DNA from 4 places in the Oceanobacter sp. 4_MG-2023 genome. Region 3 is predicted to be linked to each of the others. Evidence: predicted binding sites of a transcription regulator. Region 3 holds the regulator's gene; each other region holds the start of a gene.
The links. The regulator sigma-54, encoded in region 3, starts transcription at its own class of promoters, with help from an activator protein. The targets are predictions, from matches to a motif close to TGGCACNNNNNTTGCTNT.
Positions count from the first base shown of each region.

Region 1 (6,033 bases), on a different contig from region 3:
CACGCAGGTCGATAATATCCTTGATATCGCGCCCTTCGGCCAGTTTGTGGGTTAGATCCACCAATGCCCGTTCAGCGTTGCCGTACAGCAGGATATCCGCTCCGGAATCGATCAATACCGACCGCCGTACCTGATCGCTCCAGTAATCGTACTGGGCAATCCGGCGCAGGCTGGCTTCGATTCCGCCAATCACAATCGGAATATCCTTGTACACTTCACGGATTTTCTGCGAATAGACAATTACGGCCCGATCCGGGCGCTTGCCCGGTTCACCGCCGGGCGTGTAAGCGTCTTCCGAACGTACCTTGAGATCCGCTGTGTAGCGGTTGATCATCGAGTCCATATTGCCCGCTGATACCCCAAAGTAGAAATTGGGTTGGCCAAGGCAGGTAAAGGCATCGGGATCGTTCCAGTCTGGCTGACAAATCAGGCCGACGCGGAAGCCCTGGCTCTCCAGCAGCCGTCCGATGACGGCCATCCCGAAACTGGGATGATCGACATAGGCATCACCACACACCACAATAATGTCACAACTGTCCCAGCCCAGCTGATCCATTTCCTCTCGCGTCGTTGGCAAAAACGGTGCGGTGCCGAAACACTCGGCCCAATAGGGAAAATGCGAAAACAGGTGTGGCACCTCGGTCGTGACCGGCTGCTGGTTGGACTGCGACATAAAATTCAAGCTCTTGTATACACGGACTGGCGGACGCCAAAGATTGGCTATTCTCCCAAAATTCGGCCCAAGACTGAAGAATAACCCAGTCAAATAGTCGGAAATTGGCGGTAATATCCCTATTAATTAACACCTGACCGCCTCAGCCGTGCAAAAGACCAGTATCTGATCACAAAAGCGTCATTGGCCGCTGCGTCCATAACAACAACAGGGAATCCCTGCGCGCTTCTGTTATTCCAGCAAAAACTGCTAACATCCTTATTAACTTATCGAGATACAGCCCAACATAATGGCCCACCGTGAATCCCGAGCAAAACAGGGGAGCCCTCCGCCCCGAATCATGGTTGTTGATGACCAGGCCCCTCGGGCTGCCATCCTGCAACAGGCACTGTCGGACGCCGGTTGTGAAGTCGTTGCCTGCCTCGCCAGTGCCCAGGGCCTGATGAAAAAGGTGATGGAACACCAGCCAGACGTCATTATTATCGACATCGAAAGCCCGGATCGGGACATGCTGGAGCATATGACCGTGCTGAATCAGCACAACCCCAAGCCGGTGATCATGTTTTCTGATGAAGACGACCCCGCCACTATTGAAAAAGCCGTACGGGCCGGAGTCAGTGCTTACGTTGTCGATGGTCTCAACCCCGCTCGCGTCAAGTCCATTATGGATGTGGCCGTCGCCCGCTTTCGGGAATTCCAGGCTTTGCGTGGCGAGCTGGAAAAAACCAAAAACCAGTTGGCCGACCGACGTCTGCTGGACGAAGCCAAAGCCTTGCTGATGAAGCAAAAAAACATGTCGGAAGAAGAGGCGTATCACGCCATGCGCAAAATGGCCATGGATCGCGGCCAACGTATGGTGGATGTCGCCAAAAACATTATTTCGGTAATGAACCTGCTGAACGGTTGACTATGACAGACTCTGATCCACTGGAAAAATCCAGCCTGATACTGGGCTACATGCCACTGAGCGACAGCCTGCCCCTACTGGTAGCCGATGCCCAGGGTTACTTTGCCGCAGAAGGCCTCAACGTCGAGCTGCAACAGGAAGTCTCCTGGGCCAATATTCGCGACAAGGTACTGGTTGGCCATCTCGATGGTGCACAAATGCTGGCCCCGATGTTACTGGCGACCCATTTGGGTCTGGGTGGTCTGAAAAAAGCCATGATGGCTCCCTTTGCCTTTGGCCTGAACGGTAACGCCTTTACGATCTCACGATCGTTAGGCCAACAGCTGGAAGAGCAGGCCTCCGGGCAATCTCCTGCAGGGGATGCTATCGCCTCAGGCAAAGCACTCAAAAAGCTGGTTCAGAGCCGCCGTTCCCGGGGTGAGTCGCCGCTGATTTTTGCCACCGTTTATCCCTACTCCATTCACAACCTGTTGCTGCGGGACTGGCTGGCCGCATCGGGCGTGGACCCGGATCAGGATGTGATTCTGGTGGTACTGCCGCCATCACAAATGGTTGATCATTTATCGCTGTCTCATATCGATGGGTTTTGTGCCGGTGCCCCCTGGAACTCAGTAGCGATCCAGCAAGAAGTTGGCGAATGCTTGCTGACTGGCCCGGACTTGTGGCACAGCGCCCCCGACAAGGTACTGGGACTGACCCAGGAGTGGGCCAATACTCACCCCAACACCACCCAGGCCCTGATCCGGGCACTGGACAAGGCCACTCTCTGGCTGGACGATCACCGCGAAGCCGCAGGAGCCTTATTGGCCGATGCGATTCAGATTCCGGTTGCGGCGGCTTTGCCAGCACTGGTGGGCGAGTTTGTTTACCGCCCCGGAGAATCCCAACAGCAGCAGCCGGATATGCTGGTGTTCCACCGCTCATTGGCCAACTATCCCTGGCAAGAGCATGGCGTCTGGTTCCTGCAACAAATGCAGCGCTGGGGCTGGGTCAGTTCCGCCCTGGACTGCGAAGAAACTATCCGCGAGTGCTACCGTAGCGACCTGTACCAGCAAGCATTACAGCGGCCTGCACTCGTGGCAGAAGGTACCCGGCTGGCGCTGGATCATCGCGATCCGTGGCAGCTGGATGGTGTGGCCATGGCACCAACGGCGTTTAGTTATCATCGTTAATCCTGTCACCAGAAACTATGGCCAGAGACCAGAAACCACCGTCAGAAAACGCCCAAAACCGGGCTAACCCGGCCCGTTATTGCACCAGTCTTGTGCCGATTGATCAGGCGATGAGGGATTACCACTTGTTGGCCCAGCCTTGAGGTATTCACAAAAATACCACCCAAGGCCCGCTGTATGGGCGTGACAGCGGTTTTTGTTTCTTTTTCCGGGTGATGCTCAGGTTTTGGCACATCGTTTGAATATCAGTCCTTATACAAGTCCAATGGCGGACTGCATTTAAAACACAGAATTCAAGCAAAGGCGCTACAACGTTTACACGTTGTGGCGCTTTTTTTTTGCTTCAAAACCTGCTTCAGAGAGGAAATATGATGCGAGTAATTACTCCATTACGCCGAACATTACTGACCAGTGCTGCCATTCTGGCAACCGGACTGGCGACGCTGGCGGCACCCGCTGCGCTGGCAAAGCAGTACCCCGAGAAAGAAGAGCTCACGTTCGGCTTTATCAAACTGACGGACATGGCGCCTCTGGCCATTGCTTATGAAAAAGGCTACTTCGAAGACGAAGGCCTGTACGTCACACTGGAAGCCCAGGCGAACTGGAAAGTGCTACTGGATCGTGTGATCGACGGCCAGCTGGACGGTGCTCACATGCTTGCAGGCCAGCCATTGGGCGCCACCATCGGTTTTGGTACCAAGGCCGATATTATCACCGCCTTCAGCATGGACCTGAACGGCAACGCCATCACCGTCTCCAACGACATCTGGCAACAAATGAAGCCTTATGTCCCCATGGGAGCCGATGGCAAACCGATCCATCCAATCAAGGCCGATGCCCTGAAGCCGGTCGTTGACAAGTACAAGGCAGCAGGCAAGCCCTTCAATATGGGCATGGTATTCCCGGTATCGACCCATAACTATGAGCTGCGTTACTGGCTCGCAGCCGGTGGCATTCACCCCGGCTACTACGCCCCCGCCAAAGGCGATACCTCGGGCAAACTCAATGCCGATGCCTTGCTGTCGGTTACGCCACCACCACAGATGCCCTCCACCATGGAAGCCGGTACCATTTACGGTTACTGCGTGGGCGAACCCTGGAACCAGCAAGCCGTGTTCAAAGGCATTGGCGTACCGGTGATTACCGACTATGAAATCTGGAAAAACAACCCGGAAAAAGTCTTTGGTGTAAGCCAGCAATGGGCCGATAAATACCCGATCACCCACAAGGCCGTGGTCAAGGCACTGATTCGTGCCGCTGCCTGGCTCGATGCCGACAACAACGCCAACCGTCCGGAAGCCGTTAAAATTCTCTCCCAATCCAACTATGTGGGGGCTGATTACGACGTGATCGCCAACTCCATGACCGGCACCTTTGAATACGAAAAAGGCGACACCCGGGACGTACCGGATTTCAATGTTTTCTTTCGTTATAACGCAACCTACCCTTACTACTCCGATGCGATCTGGTACCTGACCCAAATGCGCCGCTGGGGACAAATTGCCGATGCCCAACCGGATAGCTGGTACATGGATATTGCCAAAAAAGTCTACCGTCCAGACATCTATGCCGATGCAGCCAAAGCCCTGATCAAGGAAGGCAAGCTGGATGCTGTGGATTTCCCGGACTTCACGGCCGAAGACGGTTTCAAAGCCCCACAGACCCAGTTTATCGACGGCGTAACCTATGACGGTAAAGCCCCCAACGCCTACCTGAAAAAATTCAAGATTGGTCTGCAAGGCAACGACAAAATCTAACATTCGATAGATTTATCAGACCCCGTATCGACCCATACCAACAACAACGGTCGATGCGGCATACACGGCGGGGCGATGCCCCGAACGTCAGCAACCACCGTGCGACCCGGAGATATACAACATGAATATGGCACTGTCGAAATTGCCGTGGCTTGAGCCTATAGTGAAAATCCTGCAAGGCGACAACATCGGTCTGAATTTCCAGATCATCGCCAAAGCCATTGGTGTGCCGCTGGCCGGTATCCTGGTGTTCCTGATGATCTGGCACGGAGCCGCCAGTAATATCGAAACCTCGTTGGGTAATTTCCCCGGCCCAGCGGATGTGTACGAACAGAGCAAGGGCCTGATCAGCGAACACATTGCCGAGCGCGAAAAGGCAGAGGCCTTTTATGAACGCCAACAGCTGCGCAATGATGCCCGCGTGGCCGAAGACCCTGATTATGTGCCAAAGATTCGGGACTACACCGGCAAAGCCACGTATTTTGATCAGATCCTGACCAGCCTGATAACCGTCATGACGGGCTTTATTCTGGCCTCGCTGATCGCTATTCCACTGGGAATCCTGACAGGCCTGAGCGCCACGCTGAACGACGCGTTTAATCCGATTATCCAGATATTCAAACCCGTATCCCCACTGGCCTGGTTGCCACTGGTGACCATGGTGGTCAGCGCCGTATACGTCTCGGATGACCCGGCGGTGCCCAAGTCGTTTGTGAACTCCATGATCACGGTCATGCTTTGCTCGCTCTGGCCTACCTTGCTCAACACATCCGTGGGCGTTGCGTCCATTTCACAGGACTTGCAAAACGTCAGTCAGGTGTTGCGCCTGAACTTCATCACGCATGTCACCAAAATCGTCCTGCCCTCTGCCATTCCCATGATTTTCACCGGCTTGCGACTGTCATTAGGGATTGCCTGGATGGTACTGATTGCTGCCGAAATGCTGGCCCAGAACCCCGGGCTGGGCAAGTTTGTCTGGGATGAATTCCAGAACGGCTCATCCGACTCCCTTGGCCGCATCATGGTAGCGGTAATCACCATTGGCCTGATCGGTTTTGCCCTCGACCGTCTGATGCTCAGCCTGCAAAAAGCAGTGTCCTGGGACAAATCAGCCAACGTACGTTAAGCCATTAACACCGGAGAATTTATTATGAGCGTGATCCTCGACATCAGCCGCGTTGGCATCGAATTTCCAACCCCTAATGGCGCCTTCCGCGCTTTGCGCGACGTTGACCTGAAAATCAGACAGGGCGAATACATTTCCCTGATTGGGCACTCGGGCTGTGGCAAGTCCACGGTGCTGAATATCGTTGCTGGCTTGCTGCAAGCAACCGAAGGCGGCGTCATGCTCCACGGCCGTGAGGTCAACGAACCGGGGCCGGAACGGGCGGTTGTATTCCAGAACCATTCGTTGCTGCCTTGGCTAACGGCCTATCAAAACGTTGAGCTGGCGGTCAAAACCGTCTTCCAGGGCAAAAAATCCAAAGCCGAGATGCGCGCCTGGATTGAGCACAATCTGGAGCT
Region 1 covers NZ_JAUYVV010000015.1:41,936-47,968, forward strand. The annotation lists gene Q8W24_RS11555 (YgiQ family radical SAM protein) at 1-673, opposite strand, end outside; gene Q8W24_RS11560 (ANTAR domain-containing response regulator) at 1,014-1,580, shown strand; gene Q8W24_RS11565 (CmpA/NrtA family ABC transporter substrate-binding protein) at 1,583-2,752, shown strand; gene Q8W24_RS11570 (CmpA/NrtA family ABC transporter substrate-binding protein) at 3,124-4,509, shown strand; gene Q8W24_RS11575 (ABC transporter permease) at 4,631-5,635, shown strand; gene Q8W24_RS11580 (ABC transporter ATP-binding protein) at 5,660-6,033, shown strand, end outside.
Region 1: the regulator sigma-54 is predicted to act here: its motif matches at 2,980-2,997, upstream of Q8W24_RS11570 (CmpA/NrtA family ABC transporter substrate-binding protein).

Region 2 (6,033 bases), on a different contig from region 3:
TGGCCATCACCAACAATATTGGTCAATTTGCTATCGCCACAGACGACAGCATCGACAATATTTGCAGCAAAATTGCCGATACCACCATTCAGCGGCTGCATCAGGTCAAATCACAACTGAAGCCTGAGCAGGTTGGCGTCGCCGCCAATGCCATCAGCATGGCAACCCGAGTCGAATTCTACGGCTATGGTGCCTCCGGTGCGGTAGCGATCGATGCCCAGCACAAGTTTTTCCGTCTTCAGGTGGCCACCGCAGCCTACAGTGACCCGCATATGCAAGCCATGTCTGCGGTCACCCTCGGGCCTGAAGATGTCGCAGTGGCCATTTCCCAAAGTGGTCGCACCAAGGATTTGCTTAACTCGATTGCCCTGGCCCAGCATCATGGCGCCAAGGTAGTGAGCCTGGCACCCGCCAATACTGCGGTCAGCAAACAGGCCGACTATCCGATTCATATCAATATTGAAGAAGATACCGATCAGTTTACGCCAATGACATCCCGCATTGCTCACCTGATGGTGATCGACATGCTGGCGGTTGCTGTTACCCAGCGTCGCGGCCCTGAATTTGCCCGCCACCTCACCAACATCAAGCGCAGCATCAAATCGCTACGATTGGAGCAGGGCAACGAGCCGTTTGATCCCAAAAACATCACCCGCTAGCCTCTCACCTGCCCGCAGCAGCAACTAGGTCATGGAAACATCAATCTGTCTTGTCACTGTCATTGGAATGCAACTTCGAGCATCAAACATCGTCATAGCCAAATCAATCCAAGGAGAGTGACGATGTCAGCAATAACCAAACTTGAATCTCATGAACAGGTTGTGACGTTTGATAGTCAGGGCAAGGTCGTTGTTAACAAGACCAGCAAGGTGTCTTCCAAAGTCATTGCCCGGCGGGCAATTGAAGCCCATAGCGAACGCAAGCATCTGGAACAGGACTTTGACCGCTACTACGACAACCTGCTCGACCTCTAAACTCTTGTTATTTTGCCAGCCCGACCAGTAACACTCTGTCGCTACATTGATCAGTAACCCAAATAACAGACATAAAAAAACCCGGCAAATCATTGCCGGGTTTTTAGCGGGAATCCGTTACCGCAGATTACTGTCTCAGACGAACTTACTTGCCAGTAAATTCAGGGTACGCTTCCATACCACATTCTGAAATATCAACACCTTCGTATTCAGCTTCTTCGCTCACACGCAGACCCATGACGGCTTTGATAGCGCCCCAAGCGATCAGTGATGTGATAAAGACCCAGACGAAGATAGTGATTGCACCCATCAGCTGGCCACCGATAGAAGCGCCGTCATTAGTGAACGGAACAACGATCAGACCAAACAGACCAACAACACCGTGAACAGAGATCGCGCCAACCGGATCATCAATCTTCATTTTGTCGAGAGTCAGGATGGAGACAACAACAATCAGACCACCGATAAAGCCGATGATGGTTGCAGCGAAAGGCGTCGGCGTAGAAGGCTCAGCAGTAATTGCTACCAGGCCAGCCAGTGCACCGTTCAGACACATGGTCAGATCCGCTTTGCGGAACAACACATAAGCCAGCAACAAGGCACCAATCAGACCACCAGCAGCCGCAGCATTTGTGTTAGTGAACACAACAGCAACCGCATTGGCATTGGCGATATCGCCCAGTTTCAGAACAGAACCACCGTTGAAACCGAACCAGCCCATCCACAGGATGAAACAACCCAGTGTAGCCAGTGGCAGGTTAGCGCCAGGGATTGCACGGATTTCACCGTTTGCACCGTACTTGCCTTTACGTGCACCCAGCAGTATCACACCAGCCAGAGCTGCAGCAGCACCTGCCATGTGAACAATACCGGAACCGGCAAAGTCAGAGAAACCGAAGTCATCGCCCAGGCTGAACATACCGAAGACGGACGCACCGCCCCAAGTCCAGCTGCCTTCCATCGGATAGATGAAGCCAGTCATAATGACAGCGAAAACCAAGAAAGCACCCAGCTTCATGCGCTCAGCAACCGCACCAGATACAATCGACATGGCGGTAGCTACGAACACAACCTGGAAAAAGAAGTCAGACGCACCGGAGTAGATTGAACCACCCTGGAAACCGTCTTCACGTGCTGCAAAATCACCCAGTACAGCGGCTGTATCGACATCTGCAATACCAGCCAGGAAGTAACCACCGCCGTACATCAATTCATAACCGCAAACCAGATACATGGTACAAGCGATTGCAAACAACGCGATGTTTTTGGTCAGGATTTCAGTTGTGTTTTTGGCACGAACCAGACCTGCTTCCAGCATGGAAAAGCCAGCAGCCATCCACATAACCAACGCGCCACATACCAGGAAATAAAAGGTATCCATGGCGTACTGCAATTCGTAAATATTATTTTCCATTCTAAGCCCCCCGCATCAGGCCAGATTTTATCTATTAGTTAGAACTGAAAAGGATCAGAGCGCGTCGGCACCGGTTTCACCAGTACGAATACGAACAACCTGCTCCAGAGTTGTAACAAAAATCTTGCCATCGCCAATTTTGCCAGTGTTGGCAGCCTTGGTGATCGCTTCAATAACCTTGTCAGTCAGGTCATCATCAACCGCTACTTCTATTTTTACTTTAGGCAGGAAATCAACCACATACTCGGCACCACGATACAACTCGGTGTGTCCTTTCTGACGACCAAAACCTTTGACTTCGGTAACAGTGATGCCTTGTACGCCGATCTCGGACAATGCTTCACGCACATCGTCCAGCTTGAATGGCTTCACAACAGCAGTAATGAGCTTCATAGAAAACTCCTTTTTGAGCTAAAGGGATGGGAATGGCCTATGCGAGGGCACAGGCCATTGTATGCTTTTTACATCTCGATAGGCAGGCTGTAAGACACAACGTATTTTGCAGACTCATCGATGTGACCGGCTTCATTCATCTCGATGTCCTGATCCAGGATTTTCGAGATAGTGAAAGCAACGGTATCGTTGTAAGCGTAAGTTACGTCAAGGTGCATGAAGTCATTGCCTTTATCGACTTCGCCACCCAGAGAAGCGGAGAAAGACGTGTCAGGAATATCAGCACCTACTACGAAGTAGAAACCATCAGCATCGGAATCGCTGCTTTTATCGAAGCGAATGCTGGCCATGCTGTAAGAGAAGCCCAGAGAGAAGTTGGCAGAATCGTCGAATTGATCGTATTCATCTGTTTCTGGGTACAGGTAAGTTGCGTAACCAATGTCGTAACCCAGATCACCAACGGCACCAGCATAACCAATGTACAGGTCAGTTTCTGTACCCAGGCTGGTATCACCTGAAGAAGTCCAAACACCAGCGTACAAGCCAGACTCGTGGCTGTAATCCAAAGAACCGGAAACAACAGGAGCGCCGCCGCCCAGATCCTGACCGTGCCACAAGTACACGCTGGCCAGATCAACAGATGCAGAGATTTCTGCTTGAGCAGTTTGAACAGCAGTCAGTCCTGCCGTCATGGCACCAGCGAGAACGATTGCTTGAGACAGTTTTTTCATCGTTTTTTTTCCTTCATCGGTTAGCGAAGCTAGTCATTAAACATGTTCGATGCTTTGGGGCCAGGAACTGCACCTTGAGCATCGTTGTAATTCTGTGAGAGAGAGTTAGCAGTGACCGTGCCAACTTTGAAAACCCCCGATATTAGCGGCTTTCCTGATATAATCTTCAGGATCCAGAGATCCTGATCGCTCCAATTTTGTGCGCGAATAAACAAAATGCATCAATTTTTACCACCTTTAAAAAACACTTGGCTCCAGATTGGTGCCAATAAGCCCTTAAAGCCCCTCAATGGCGCAACAACAACCCACGCAATGAGAGCCAAAAAATGAATGCAGATGAAATACGCTTTAAAATCGAACAGTTACTGGCACAGTCACCCTTTGCATCCCTCTCACAAGAAGCGCACAAGAATATGGCATCCCAGCTGCAGTTGCTGTTCAGTAGTGCCGATTTGGTCACACGAAAAGAATTTGATGCCCAGCAGCGCGTTCTGGAAGAATACCGCGCACTACTGGCCACTCTGGAAAACCGGCTTGCCAAACTGGAAGCTCAGCCTTCTGATGATAAGGACGCCTGACGCTCTTTCCAGACGTCATAGCCATTCACCGCCAGGTGTAAACCCAGAGCCAACCCGGCAGCGGTAGCAATGGCGGTGAGGCCACGAAATTCCAGCAAGAAAAAGCCACTAGAAAGCATCAGGAAACTGGGATAAAAAAGTGTCCGCTTAAGAACAAGTTGCAGTTTATTCATAGTGTTTCTCCATCAAATAGCAGCAAATAACGTCATTAGGTGTTGGGTGTTTTCAAGAGCAAATTGCCCGACTTGCTGGCCAGCGACGGCTGACCATTGTCTGATTCATCTTTCAGGGCCACCCCGGACAACGCCCGGCGGTCAGCCTCCAACAGCAGATACATCAATTTATGAGTCGCCTCTTCATAACGCAGTCCTTCGTGGCGCACATTGGAGATACAGTTACGATTTGCATCGTGCTTGCCGCTGGCAGGCTCCCACGTGAAATAAATGCCCAGCGAGTCTGGCGAGCTTAATCCTGGCCGCTCACCAATCAACATCACCAGCATCCTGGCCTTGAGGGTTTCACCAATCGGGTCGCCAATGGCTACTCGCCCTTGTTCCACCATGACAACCGGCCCCACCTTCAATGAAGTATCAGCCAGTGATGTCAGCAAGCAGTCCAACATCGGGGCGGCATGCCGCTGCACCGCCAATGATGACAAGCCATCAGCCACCACCACAGCAATATCAAAAGCGGCCGGAGGACTGTCTGCCATCCACTGTGTCAGTGCTTCCTGGCTACTTGATGAAAGCTGGCGACCGTAATCGGGTCGTTGTAAATACTGCGGCCGTCCATCGGCCTGACTGGCCAGCTTCAAGACCGGCCCCGGCAATCCGGCTTGCGCCAGCACCTGTTCCAGATCCTGTTGCAACTGCACAAAACCCAGCGGCAGATGCACGGCATCCCTGGCTCTGGCATGGGCCAGCTGAAACTCCAGATGTGCCCGGGTCGGTAAACTGATCCCTGCCCGGCCGAGACCAATGCGGGCATCGGTGTATTCACGCAAGGTCTGCCATGGGTTTTCTACCAGAATGGTATCGGGTTTATCAGCCATATCAGTGACCTCCCCGGATCACATGTTCAAACGGTGCCGGCAGAGACTGGTTGCCATACGCCAGATGATTCTGTTGATCAAAAATACCAATGGTCTGCAGCCAGGCTTCAAACTCCGGTGCCGGTTTCAAACCCAATAATTCACGGGCATACAAGGCATCATGGAACGACGTCGTCTGATAATTCAGCATGATGTCGTCCGAACCAGGAATACCCATAATAAAGCTACCGCCAGCGGCGGCGAACAGGGTGAGCAACGCATCCATATCATCCTGATCAGCTTCCGCGTGATTGGTGTAACAAATGTCGCAACCCATCGGAACACCCATCAGCTTGCCGCAAAAATGATCTTCCAGACCCGCCCGAATAATCTGTTTACCGTTGTATAAGTATTCAGGGCCAATAAACCCAACCACGGTATTCACCAACAGCGGTTTGAATTCCCGGGCAACGGCATAGGCACGGGTTTCACAGGTTTGTTGATCCAGACCAAAATTGGCATCGGCGGACAGGGCACTGCCCTGTCCGGTTTCAAAATACATGCAATTCTGGCCAACACTGCCACGCCCCAGGGTTTGTCCGGCAGCGTAAGCTTCTTTGAGTAAAGCCAGATTGATGCCAAAACTGTCGTTGGCTTTCTCGGTACCGGCAATGGACTGGAAAATCAGATCGACCGGAGCACCCCGGTTTATCGCTTCAATATGGGTGGTCACGTGTGTCAGGACACAGCTCTGGGTAGGAATATCGTAATGCTGAATCACATCATCCAGCATTTTCATCAGGGTGATCACCGCTTCGGTATTGTCGCTGGCCGGGTTAATGCCAATGACCGCATCACCACTGCCATACAGCAAGCCATCCAGAACAGAGGCGGCAACACCGGCCGGATCATC
Region 2 covers NZ_JAUYVV010000008.1:90,565-96,597, reverse strand. The annotation lists gene Q8W24_RS08045 (MurR/RpiR family transcriptional regulator) at 1-659, shown strand, start outside; gene Q8W24_RS08040 (PA3496 family putative envelope integrity protein) at 783-974, shown strand; gene Q8W24_RS08035 (ammonium transporter) at 1,120-2,388, opposite strand; gene glnK (P-II family nitrogen regulator) at 2,443-2,781, opposite strand; gene Q8W24_RS08025 (TorF family putative porin) at 2,850-3,512, opposite strand; gene Q8W24_RS08020 (accessory factor UbiK family protein) at 3,839-4,090, shown strand; gene Q8W24_RS08015 (hypothetical protein) at 4,063-4,263, opposite strand; gene eutC (ethanolamine ammonia-lyase subunit EutC) at 4,299-5,141, opposite strand; gene Q8W24_RS08005 (ethanolamine ammonia-lyase subunit EutB) at 5,143-6,033, opposite strand, start outside.
Region 2: the regulator sigma-54 is predicted to act here: its motif matches at 3,618-3,635, upstream of Q8W24_RS08025 (TorF family putative porin).

Region 3 (6,033 bases):
ACGTACCTGTACATTGCCAAATTCTTGTTTGAAGGCTGCAGTCAGGCGTTCTGATAAATACACTGAGCGATGTTGACCGCCAGTGCAGCCAATGGCAATGGTCAGGTAGCTGCGGTTATTTTCGGCAAAACGGGGTAACCAGCGCAACAGGTAAGTACGGATGTCATCAAACAGTTCGGTGACTTCCGGCTGGCTGGATAAAAAATCGATAATCGCCTGATCCTGTCCGGTCAGAGGACGTAATTCATGTTGCCAGTAGGGGTTGGGCAGGTTGCGGACATCAAATACAAAATCGGCATCCAGAGGAATCCCCTGCTTGAAGCCAAAGGACTGGAACAGAATGGCCATATCCGGGGTGACTTTCTCGGCTACTCGCATCTTGATCAGGCTGCGCAGCTCATGGACTGACATGCGGGTGGTATCCAGCGTCAAGTCAGCCAGGTTGGCAACAGGTTCGAGCAATTCGGTTTCGCGCTCGATGGCTTCTGCCAATGAGATATTGTCATTGGTGAGGGGGTGTTTGCGACGGGTGGAGCTGAAGCGTTGTAGCAGGACTTCTTCGGTGGCATCCAGAAATACAATATCGACCTGGCGATACTGTCCGGGTAAGCAGGTCAGTACCTGGGTCAGCTGTTCCATGGCGTCGGGCAAATTACGCACATCGACACTGACAGCGACATTGGCGCGTTTTTCGGCGCTGTAGGGTAAATCCGCCAGTGCGGGCAACAGATCAACCGGCAGGTTGTCGATGCAATAAAAACCGAGATCTTCGAGCACGGCCAAAGCGCTGGACTTGCCTGAGCCAGAGCGGCCACTGATCACAACCAGGCGCATGATGCGGTCTCCGTATTGGTCTGGTTAGTGGTTGGCCAACGCTCGTTGGTACAGTTCCTGATCGCTGCTGGCACTACGCAATTGCTGACGGTAATCATTCTGACTGAAATTTTGCGCCAGTGTGGCGAGAATTTGCAGATGATCGTCCGTTGCTTCTTCAGGGACTAATAAAGCAAATACGAGGTCAACCGGTTGATGGTCAATGGCATCAAAATCGATGGCCTCTTGCAAGTGAAGTAACACGCCGACGGCTTGTTCGCATTGCCGTAAACGACAATGGGGGATTGCGATGCCTTCACCAATGCCAGTACTGCCCAGACGTTCACGTCCAAGCAGGCGTTCAAACACTTCGTCCGAACTGCTGCCGTCAACTTTTTCGGCAATCAGTCCGGCAAGAAACTCCAGCAATTTTTTTTTGCTGGTAATGGCGACGTCGGTACGGGTGCATTCTGGCAGTAGAATATCGGCAATCGCAATGCTCATAGGTCAACCTTGCCCGTGCTGTCGGGCAATCAGTTTTTCTTTGTGTTTCAGGAGTTGACGGTCCAGTTTGTCGGCCAGCAGATCAATGGCGGCATACATATCGTCGTGAGTTGAGGTGGCGTGAAAGTCAGCACCACTGGCATGCAGGGTGGCTTCTGCCTGTTGTCGGCCTTTTTCCAGGGTCAGTGTGATCTGGCCAGAAGTAATCGGGTCGACATGACGCTCAAGACGAACCAGTTTTTCCTTGACGTATGCTTCCATGGCTTCGGTCACTTCAACATGGTGTCCACTGATATTGATGCTCATAAACGGCTCCTTATCGCTCGCTTGTATCGAACAGAGATCGACGCTATCGATCAGATCAATTGTTTCCGCTCATTGGAAGGCGGAATCATCATGGCTTCACGGTATTTGGCCACCGTGCGGCGTGCAACCTGAATGCCCTTGTCGCCCAGCACAATGGCAATTTTGTTATCACTCAGGGGTTTACGCGGATTTTCTTCGCTGATCAGTTTTTTGATCATGGCGCGAATGGCGGTGGATGAACATTCGCCACCGGCGTCAGTACTGACGTGGCTGGAGAAGAAATACTTCAGCTCGAAAATACCACGAGGAGTGTGCATGAATTTTTGCGTAGTGACCCGTGAAATGGTTGATTCATGCATACCAACGGCATCGGCAATATCATGCAATACCAGAGGTTTCATGGCTTCTTCACCCTGTTCAAAGAAGTCGATTTGGTACTCGACAATTTTGGTGGCGACTTTCAGCAGGGTTTCGTTGCGGCTTTGCAGGCTTTTGATAAACCAGCGCGCTTCTTGCAAATGGTCTTTGAGGAAGGCGTTGTCGGCACTGCTGTCGGAACGTCGCACCAGTGAGGCGTAGTCGGAGTTGACGCGCAGCTTGGGGGCGATATCCGGGTTAAGCTCAACACGCCATTCATCACGGATATTACGAACAATCACGTCCGGTACGACGTATTCTGACTGCTCGGAGCTGATATCAGCGCCCGGCTTGGGGTTGAGTTCTTTAACCAGACGCAGGACGGCTTTGAGGTCTTCTTCCTTGAGCCGGGTTTTGCGCATCAGGGTGGGGTAATCTTTACTGCCCAGCAGGGCGATGTAGTCGCCGATCACCAATTTGGCTTCTGCCAGCCAGGGTGTTTCGGCAGGTAGCTGGTTGAGCTGAAGAATCAGGCATTCACGCAGGTCGCGGGCAAAAACACCGGCGGGGTCAAACTGTTGCAAGCGTTTGAGGACGGCCTGGATTTCATCTTCTTCAACACCCAGTTCCGGGTCAATTGAACCGAGTATGTCGTCGATGGTGGTGTGCAGATAGCCATCGTCATCAACCCCGTCGATCAGCATGGTGGCGATCTCGCGATCGGTGTCACTCATGGGAGTCAGGTTCAGCTGCCATTCAAGATGATCTTGCAGGTCGTCTGTGGTGGCATGACGGGAGTCATAATCAAAGTCGTCATCGCCAACCGGGCCAGAGCCTGAGGAAACCCCGGCCGTGGTCTGGAACGTATCATCCCAGTTGCTATCGACTGGCAGATCATCTGGCATCTTGTCATCAGACCATTGCTCACCCAGTTCCTGGGTGTCGGCATCGGTCGTGGCCGCTGTTGCGGTGACTTCCCTTTCCTGATCTGCATTGGTTTGCTGTGCATCCGGAAAGTCGTCGTGCTCGGACTCTTCGAATTCCAGCATGGGGTTGGAGTCCAGGGCTTCCTGGATTTCCTGTTGCAGATCGAGGGTAGACAATTGCAGCAGTCGAATTGCCTGTTGCAGCTGAGGGGTCATGGTCAGCTGCTGACCCATTTTTAACTGAAGCGATGCTTTCATACAGCGTTATTATTCATCGGTTGTCGGCATGGTCTGTGCATTATACGCCAGCCTGTGAGACAGGGAATGCTTTTCATGGTGGCGAATGAAACAGCGCTGGGCATCATAGCCCTGCAAGCCGATAAGATTCAAAGATGGAAGTCATGACCAAGGTAGATAGCCCGAACCTGTTCGTTGGCGAGTACATCATCAGCGCTGCCTTCGGCAATTATGTGTCCACCGCCTACGATATAGGCTTTTTCACAAATTGCGAGAGTTTCGCGGACGTTGTGGTCAGTAATCAGTACGCCGATGCCACGTGCCTTGAGTTGACGAATGATATCCATAATGTCAGCGACCGAGATCGGATCAACACCGGCAAAGGGTTCATCCAGCAAAATAAAGGAGGGTTCGGCGGCCAGGGCGCGGGCTATTTCGACCCGTCGTCGTTCGCCACCAGACAGGGCCATGCCGAGGCTGGTACGAATGTGCTGAATGTGAAATTCATCCAGTAGCTGTTCCAGCTGTTGCTGACGTTGGGGTTTGTTCAGGTCTGACCGGGTTTCCATGATGGCCATGATATTGTCTTCGACGCTGAGTTTGCGGAAGATCGACGCTTCTTGTGGCAAGTAGCCAATGCCTTTCTGGGCGCGGCCGTGCATGGGCAGATGGCTGATATCGTCGTCATCGATACTGACACGCCCCTTGTCGGCCTGTACCAAGTTGACAATCATATAGAAACAAGTGGTTTTACCTGCGCCGTTAGGGCCCAGCAAGCCGACAATCTGTCCGCTGCTGACCGCCAGGGAAACGTCCTTGACGACTTCGCGGCCGTTATAGCTTTTGGCTAGATGTTCAGCCTTGAGCGTTTTCATGGTTGTACGTCCGTGTTGGGCTGGGGTTGGATAATCACTTGAATACGCTGGTTGTCGTCAGCGCCGCCAGTGCCACTGCCGGATGTTTCTGAGCCACTGGCTGAGACGGTTTCCTGTTCAATGTCATAACGGATCAATTCGCCACTGAATAGGTTGTTTTCCTGACGCAAGGCGGCGTCTCCCTTGAAGGCAATTTCCTTGCGGTCGGCGTAAAAATCAATACGTTTGGCCGTCGCTCTGGTGATCGGTTTGTCGCTGCTGACCTGTTGCTGGTAGCGAGCCGGTTGACCTTCGGCAATCGCTTGCTTGAGCGCCTTGCCATCCAGTATCAGTGTCAGACGATCGGACTCGATGGTCAGTGTGCCTTGCTTCAGTACGACATCGCCTTCGTAGACGACCATACCGGTCTTGCGATCGAGTTCGGCGCGGTCGGATTCGATGATCATTTCTTGTTGCCAGTCTTCAGGCAAAGCCTCGACCGTGGTCGCCAAGACACTGCCAAAAAACAGCAGGGCGGTCAGTTTATTGTACATACCGGGTACTCACGTGTGCTTGAAGGTCGAGATGTTGGCGCTTGATATCCAGCGTCATACCAGTTGCATGGGTGATGTTATTGCCATGACGAATGATGACAGGTTCAGAGGTTGAAGCGGTGGCTGATGCGGGCTGGTAAAGCAACAGGCTGGTGGTGATGCTGAATGTATCAGCGTTTTCTGCTGCCGTGGCCAGAGAGCGTACTTCCACCTGCTGGCTGAGTTCAACCTGGCTGTCGGTATCCATAATGCGGCCTGATTGAGCGCTGACTTGCCAGTGTTGCTGCGGGTCTGTTTGTGTCGTAATCACCGGGTTTTCCAGCCGGGTTTCCGATAATGACGGAATATGGCGAGAGCCATCGGCCGATAACATCTGTTGTAGCTGGCCATCCGCATCGTAACGACGGTGTTGTAATTGTTTGCCGTAATAATTCGGTTCAAGACTGGTCACCGGCGTTGCTGCCGTGACCAGCTCAGTGGTATAGCGCTCTACCGCCAGCAAGGCGAGGCCAACGGCCACTGCCAAGACCAGCAGCACATAGCGCTTGCGCATCAGATAACTCCAGCACGCAGCAAGTCGTGCATGGTGACAACACCACAAATATTCTGACCGTCGGTAACGACCAGGGCATTGATCTTGCCGTCTTCCATGATTTTTAACGCTTCGGCAGCCAGCATACCCGGGATGATGGTTTTGGCCTGGCGGGTCATCAGGTCTGAAATCAGGGCGGAGTGGATATCGACACCATGATCAATGGTACGGCGCAGGTCGCCATCGGTGAAAATACCCACCAATTCACCCGCTGCCGTTTGTACGGTGGTCATACCGAGACCCTTGGTGGTCATTTCCAACAGGGAGCGTGACAGGCTGGATTCGGGCCTGACGACCGGGATTTCCCGGCCGCTATGCATGATGTCTTCGACTTTTAATAACAAGCGTCGACCCAGGCTGCCACCGGGGTGGGAAAAGGCGAAGTCCTCTGCCGTGAACCCACGGGCTTCCAGTAACGCAATTGCCAGGGCGTCTCCCAGTACCAGGGCACTGGTGGTTGATGAGGTAGGCGCCAGGCCCAGCGGACAGGCTTCAGAATCCACACTGGCGTTCAAATGAGCGGCCGAGGCAAGGCCCAGGGTGGATTGCGGGTTGCCGGTGATACTGATCAGGGGCACTGCCAGGCGCTTCAACAGGGGCAACAAGCTGGTTACTTCGGCGGTTTCGCCGGAGTTACTCAGGGCAATCACCACATCGACGGATGTGATCATCCCCATATCCCCATGGCTGGCTTCGCCAGGGTGGACAAAAAATGCCGGGGTTCCTGTACTGGCCAGTGTAGCCGCAATTTTGCGACCAATATGGCCGGATTTGCCCATGCCTGACACAACAACCCGGCCTTTGCAGGACAGCATCAGCTGACAAGCAGTTTTGAAATTGTTGTCCAGCATGGGGGACAGGTTACGAATCGCACGTTGTTCCAGTTCTAT
Region 3 covers NZ_JAUYVV010000010.1:75,184-81,216, reverse strand. The annotation lists gene rapZ (RNase adapter RapZ) at 1-834, opposite strand, end outside; gene ptsN (PTS IIA-like nitrogen regulatory protein PtsN) at 859-1,317, opposite strand; gene hpf (ribosome hibernation-promoting factor, HPF/YfiA family) at 1,321-1,623, opposite strand; gene Q8W24_RS09285 (RNA polymerase factor sigma-54) at 1,674-3,164, opposite strand; gene lptB (LPS export ABC transporter ATP-binding protein) at 3,293-4,018, opposite strand; gene lptA (lipopolysaccharide transport periplasmic protein LptA) at 4,015-4,551, opposite strand; gene lptC (LPS export ABC transporter periplasmic protein LptC) at 4,541-5,104, opposite strand; gene Q8W24_RS09265 (KpsF/GutQ family sugar-phosphate isomerase) at 5,104-6,033, opposite strand, start outside.

Region 4 (6,033 bases), on a different contig from region 3:
CGTTTTACCACCTCTATTAACTTGGGTGTATATAAAGAAGCAGGACTAGGGCACTTTCCTTGCCTCTTTAATATCGAAATATCAAAAGCATTTATTTGACTATAATCTTTATCATCCAATAGTTCATAACCATCAATACCATGCATGGTCAGTGGTCGAGCATCGATCACGTCAAGAGAAATCTTCTCTTTTAATGTGCTTATCGCTTTGGAAAAATTCTCCAAAGAAAAATAATCAGAATATTCTTTATACAATAAAAAATCACTTTGTTGACACCAGTGAATATCACTATTCAAAATATCTTTCTTTTGCAAAGATAAAACAAATGACTCAAAGGTCAAATCATCTAATTCAATGTTTCGATTCAGAACATCCCGATACATCCAGGCATTTATCTCTTTCGCAACAAATTTATCAAGAAAAACGCTTGCCAGGCGCCTGAACGGGCAACGTAAAACAACAAATTTATAGTTGGCTCGCACTGCTTCTGCCAAAGAAGGTATAAATGTACCATTATTATTATGTATCCAATGGCCTTGCTCTATTCCATCAATACAACCATTAGCGACAGCAACAGATAGACGCATAGTTGAACAGCCATTTTTAGGTATAAAACTATAAATAGCATTAGCATGAAACAACGTCATTGCATGTTGCATCGCAAACTGGTGTTGATCATTTTTCGGCAGGGATAGCTGACTTCCAGATGAGTATTTAAACAATGACATAATAATCCTGATTCTGGTTCGAGTAATTTATTTTAAAATAAAATCACAAGAATTTACATAATACATTCCTGATAATCAAGCCATCTTTTTACAATAGAGCCAGCCGAACGAAATAAATCCGAGAAAATCTATTTCAACTTGTGGTTATTGGTTCTATTCTTTAATTGCCATCCAACATTTTATTTGTAAGATTCAGCAGTAATTTCTGGGATTTTCATGAATAAACAAGCGAATAAGCCGGATAAAAACAAGCCGGACACCCACTATTAAACAGATACCTATATTTCATCCTTCCAATGGGTATCCATTCAAGAGCGTTAGTGGGTGTCCACCTTCAGCATTAGTCCATCAATTCAAGTGCATTCAAGTGGGTGTCCATCTTCAGAAACTGACCATCCAGGTCGGCAACCAGCCCACCGCCCAGCGTTCTGCCAGTTTGTCGATCCCCAACAGCACCGACAGACCCAGCAACAGCATCATGCTGCCCAACAGGTATTTGCCAGCACGACCACCGGAAATCATCCGGTTATTCAACCGTCGTAATGCCGCCGATGAGGTCAGCCCGGCAACGATCATTACCGCTGCGGTTCCCAAACCAAAGGCCAGCATAATCACAAAGGCCAATGCCAGATCCTGCCCTACCGACGCCAGTGCAATCGCCGCTCCCAACGTTGGCCCCACACAGGGCAACCAGACAATACCGGTTAACAAACCAGTGCCAAATGGCCCCATCCAGTCGAGTTTGGCGCTGTTGATATTGCGTCGCGACATCCACATCGACAAACGCAGAGTCAGCGCATCCGCCAACGGCCGGATCACCAGAATCAGCCCCATCACAATCAACAGTGCCGCCGAGAAGTAACGGAACAGTTCCGGGTCCAGACCCAGACTGACCAATACAAAGGTCAGCAGCGAACCGGCAATCGCAAACGCCAGACTGAGCCCGGCTCCCATCGCCAGCACGCCCATCTTGCCATTGGCACGGGCAACCCCGACAGTCATCGGCAATAGTGGCCAGACACAAGGAGAAAGAATGCTGAGCATACCGGCAACAAATGCCAGTGGAATCGACGAAAACTCCAGCATGATCAGCAGCCGATCCGTTGTTTCAAGGCATCTGTGATCACATTTTGCCGTGTTTCAGCGACACTGAACCAGCTACGTTCACCGCCGGTATACAACACAAAAGTGGACTGCCGTGGTGCCTTGAAATGACGCACCCATTCTTTTTGATCATCAAAGTCGACCTGTAAAATGGTCAGATCACACTGGGCATGCTCTTTCTGGAAGGCAGACAGTACTTCGCCCTGCAACTTGCAGGTCGGACACCACACCGCATGAATATCAACCAGCACCGGGGCTTGCTGCTCGACCAGTGCCTCAAACCGCTCTTGTGTGAAGGGTTCAAACAGGCCTTCGGCGGCGGTGGCCCAATGGGAAAAAAATGCCAGACAAGCCATCAATAGCCAGTTATTCCGGCTCGTCGTCGAGCGCAGGAAGTTAACAGAACGGGACATAAACATACTCTTGTAGTCAGGGAATTTACTTTACAGTCGTTTATCAGACTGTTTTCTTACAGGTAATTCCTGCTTCAACGCAAAAACCCCACAAAAAAAATCGCTCCAAAACAGGGCAAAAAACAATCCCGATCGCCCAGAATTAATGCATAGCCAGTACAGTTCTGGATAAAAATGCCAGAACTGCGTCTTGTATTGCCCATTGTATTTTGCCGACCTAGCCACGATGCTGATCACAAGGGGTCATGAACGATTTCAGTGCATTATTTGAGCAACAGTAACTTATTGGCACTTTTATTGAATAACAGAGCGAAGCAAGCAAACGCTTTTATTACTCGATACTACTCACACAGGGAGCACACTATGTTGAAACAAGTGACGATGGCTGCAACAGGCCTCGTACTCGGTCTTTCTATGACAGCACAAGCCGGAACGCTGGAAGATGTACAGAAACGAGGTTCCGTATCCTGTGGTGTCAGCACTGGACTGGCCGGTTTCTCTCAAAAAGATGAAAAAGGCAAGTGGAGCGGTATCGACGTTGATGTCTGTCGCGCCGTTGCTGCTGCCGTACTGGGTGACGCTGACAAGGTTCAGTACAAGCCACTGACCGCCAAGGAGCGTTTTACCGCGCTGCAATCTGGCGAAGTCGATATGCTGTCCCGTAACACCACCTGGACCCTGACCCGTGACGTATCACTGGGCCTGAACTTTGCCGGTGTCAACTACTACGATGGCCAGGGCTTTATGGTTTCGAAAAGCCTCGGCGTCAGCAGCGTGAACGACCTTGACGGTGCTGCGGTTTGTATTCAGGCCGGTACAACTACCGAACTGAACCTGGCGGATTATTTCCGCGCCCACGGCATGAAATACACCGCGATCACCTTTGATACCTCCGACCAGACCCGTTCCGGTTTTGAAAGTGGCCGCTGTGACGTACTGACTTCCGACCAATCCCAGCTGTATGCCCTGCGTATTGGCCTGAAAAAGCCATCAAGCGCCATGGTATTGCCAGAAGTCATCTCCAAAGAACCTCTCGGACCCGTAGTACGTCAGGGTGACGACGCCTGGTTCAACGTTGTGAAATGGTCACTGGCTGCCTTGATTGAAGCTGAATTCCTCAATGTCACCAGCAGCACGGCATCCAAACTGGCCAAGTCCGGTACACCGGAACAACAACGTCTGCTGGGTAACACCGGCGACGCAGGCTCCAAACTGGGCCTTGACGCCAAGTGGGCCTATAACATCGTCTCTCAAGTAGGTAACTACAGTGAAGTCTTCGAGCGTAACGTCGGCTCTGGCTCACCACTGAAAATTGCCCGCGGCCTCAACGCCCAGTGGAACAAGGGCGGCATTATGTATTCCAACCCGATCCGCTGATCGCCACGATGACATTCACCCGCCTTTTGGCGGGTGAATGCGTTTTACCGGATACAGAGAGAGACCTATGACCAACGGTACGCGCCCTACCCAGCCTGCGGGCTCGGCTCCCGCGTTTTATAATAACCCCCGTTTCCGTGCCTTGTTTTACCAGCTGCTCCTGGTAATCGGGATCGGATATCTTGTATTTCTGATCATCAGCAATACCCTCGCCAATATGGAATCCCGGGGTATTCAGACCGGCTTTGATTTCCTCAGCACCACGGCCGGCTTCGACATTCTGATGACCCTGGTGGATTACGACGCCACCCATACCTACTTCGATACATTTATTGTTGGCTTGCTCAACACCATACTGGTCGGTGCCATTGGTATTGTGCTGTCCACCATCATCGGCTTTTTGATGGGTGTTGCCTATTTTTCCAGCAACTGGCTGGTACAGCGCCTGTCAGTGGTGTACGTCGAAATATTCCGCAACATCCCTCTGCTGCTGCAAATTTTCTTTTGGTACTTCGCTGTCCTGGCGGCGTTACCCAGCGCCCGTAACAGTTACAGCCTTGGAGACGCTTTTTTCCTGAATATCCGCGGGCTGTATTTGCCCAAGCTGATTAGCGAACCCGGTGCCGGTCTGGTGTACGGCTCGATCGTTGCGGCCATCATCGGTATTTTTGCCCTGTACCGCTGGGCCAAACGCAAACAGGAACTGGAAGGTGTACAACTGCCGGTATTACGTCTGTCACTGGCCTTGCTGATCGGTTTGCCACTACTGGCAACTCTGTTGTCCGGTATTCCTTTCACGCTGGATTACCCGCAATTAAAAGGCTTCAACTTCCGTGGTGGCATCACCGTTATCCCCGAACTGATGGCACTGGCGGTTGCCCTGAGTATCTATACCGGTGCCTTTATTGCCGAAGCCGTGCGCGCCGGAATCCAGGCCGTGCCTCATGGCCAGACCGAAGCCGCACGCAGTATCGGCCTGAAAGACAGCCAGATCATGAAGTTGATCGTTGTACCACAAGCCATGCGGGTTATTGTGCCCATGCTCAACAGCGAATATCAGTCGCTGGTGAAAAACTCGACCCTGGCAACAGCCATCGGCTATCCCGACTTGTTTACCGTCTTTGTCGGTACCAGCCTGAACCAGACTGGGCAAGCCATTGAAATTGTCTTTATGACTCTGGCCGTCTACTTCGCCATCAATATGACCATTTCGTTCACCATGAACTGGTTCAACAGCAAAGTCAGCCTGGCAGAGAGGAAATAACCATGAGTCACCCGGTCGTACCCTCTGATACCACAACGCCAACTGGCGGTCGTATCTTTCATCCCAAAGCCGCTGAGCCAGCGCCCGTTACCGTTGTTGGCAAACAAGCCTGGCTCAAGAACAACCTGTTCTCCTCGCCACTGAACAGTGCCATCACTCTGGTTCTGCTGGCATTGCTGGGGTCATTTATCCCGGCATTGGCCGACTGGCTGTTTATTTCAGCCCATATCAGTGGCCAGACCCAGGATGCCTGTACTGGCGACGGTGCCTGTTGGGTATTTATCAAGGTCTGGATACAACCGCTGATGTATGGCAACTATCCGGATGCCAGCCTGTGGCGGGTCAATCTCAGCCTGATATTGCTAGGGGCCGTATTATCCTCCCCTTACTGGTTGCCACCGAAACTGCGCAACAAGGTCGATATCATGTTGCTGCTGGCCTTCCCCTTTATGGCCATTATCATTCTTGATGGCCGTTTACTGGGTCTGGAATACGTCAGCACCGCCTACTGGGGTGGTTTTTCTCTCAACCTGTTCCTGGCGTCTGCCAGTATTATTCTGGGGATGCCACTGGGGTTTCTATGGGCTCTGGGACGACGTTCCAATATGCCTATGGCCCGCAGCATCTGTGTGGTACTGATCGAATTTTTCCGTGGCGTACCGGTACTGGCACTGTTCTTTATGGGCTCGGTCATGTTGCCGCTGTTCTTCCCGGAAGGCACCAACGTCGACAAACTGTTGCGGGTCTGGATCGTACTGACGCTGTTTATGGCGGGGTATATGGCCGAAGTGTATCGCGGTGGTTTTCAGGCGATTCCATCCGGACAGTATGAAGCCTCTGCCGCCATTGGCCTGAGCTACTGGCAAACCACCTTGCTGGTGATTTTGCCGCAGGTGATCAAGGTCTCCATGCCGAATATTCTGGCCACCTCGGTCATGCTGTTCAAAAACACCACCTTCCTGATGATCATTGGTATTTTTGAAATTCTCAGTACAGCCCAAAATGCCCTTACCAATTCCAACTGGCTGGGTGGCTTCTCCACCGAAGCGTACCTGTTTGTTGCGGTGATTTACTGGATCTGCTGTTTCAGCATGTCGATGGTCGCCACCCGCATTGAACGCAAACTAGACACCAGCCACAAGTCCTG
Region 4 covers NZ_JAUYVV010000015.1:21,017-27,049, forward strand. The annotation lists gene Q8W24_RS11475 (sulfotransferase family 2 domain-containing protein) at 1-728, opposite strand, end outside; gene Q8W24_RS11480 (cytochrome c biogenesis CcdA family protein) at 1,110-1,814, opposite strand; gene Q8W24_RS11485 (thioredoxin family protein) at 1,817-2,245, opposite strand; gene Q8W24_RS11490 (amino acid ABC transporter substrate-binding protein) at 2,609-3,622, shown strand; gene Q8W24_RS11495 (amino acid ABC transporter permease) at 3,690-4,886, shown strand; gene Q8W24_RS11500 (amino acid ABC transporter permease) at 4,889-6,033, shown strand, end outside.
Region 4: the regulator sigma-54 is predicted to act here: its motif matches at 2,532-2,549, upstream of Q8W24_RS11490 (amino acid ABC transporter substrate-binding protein).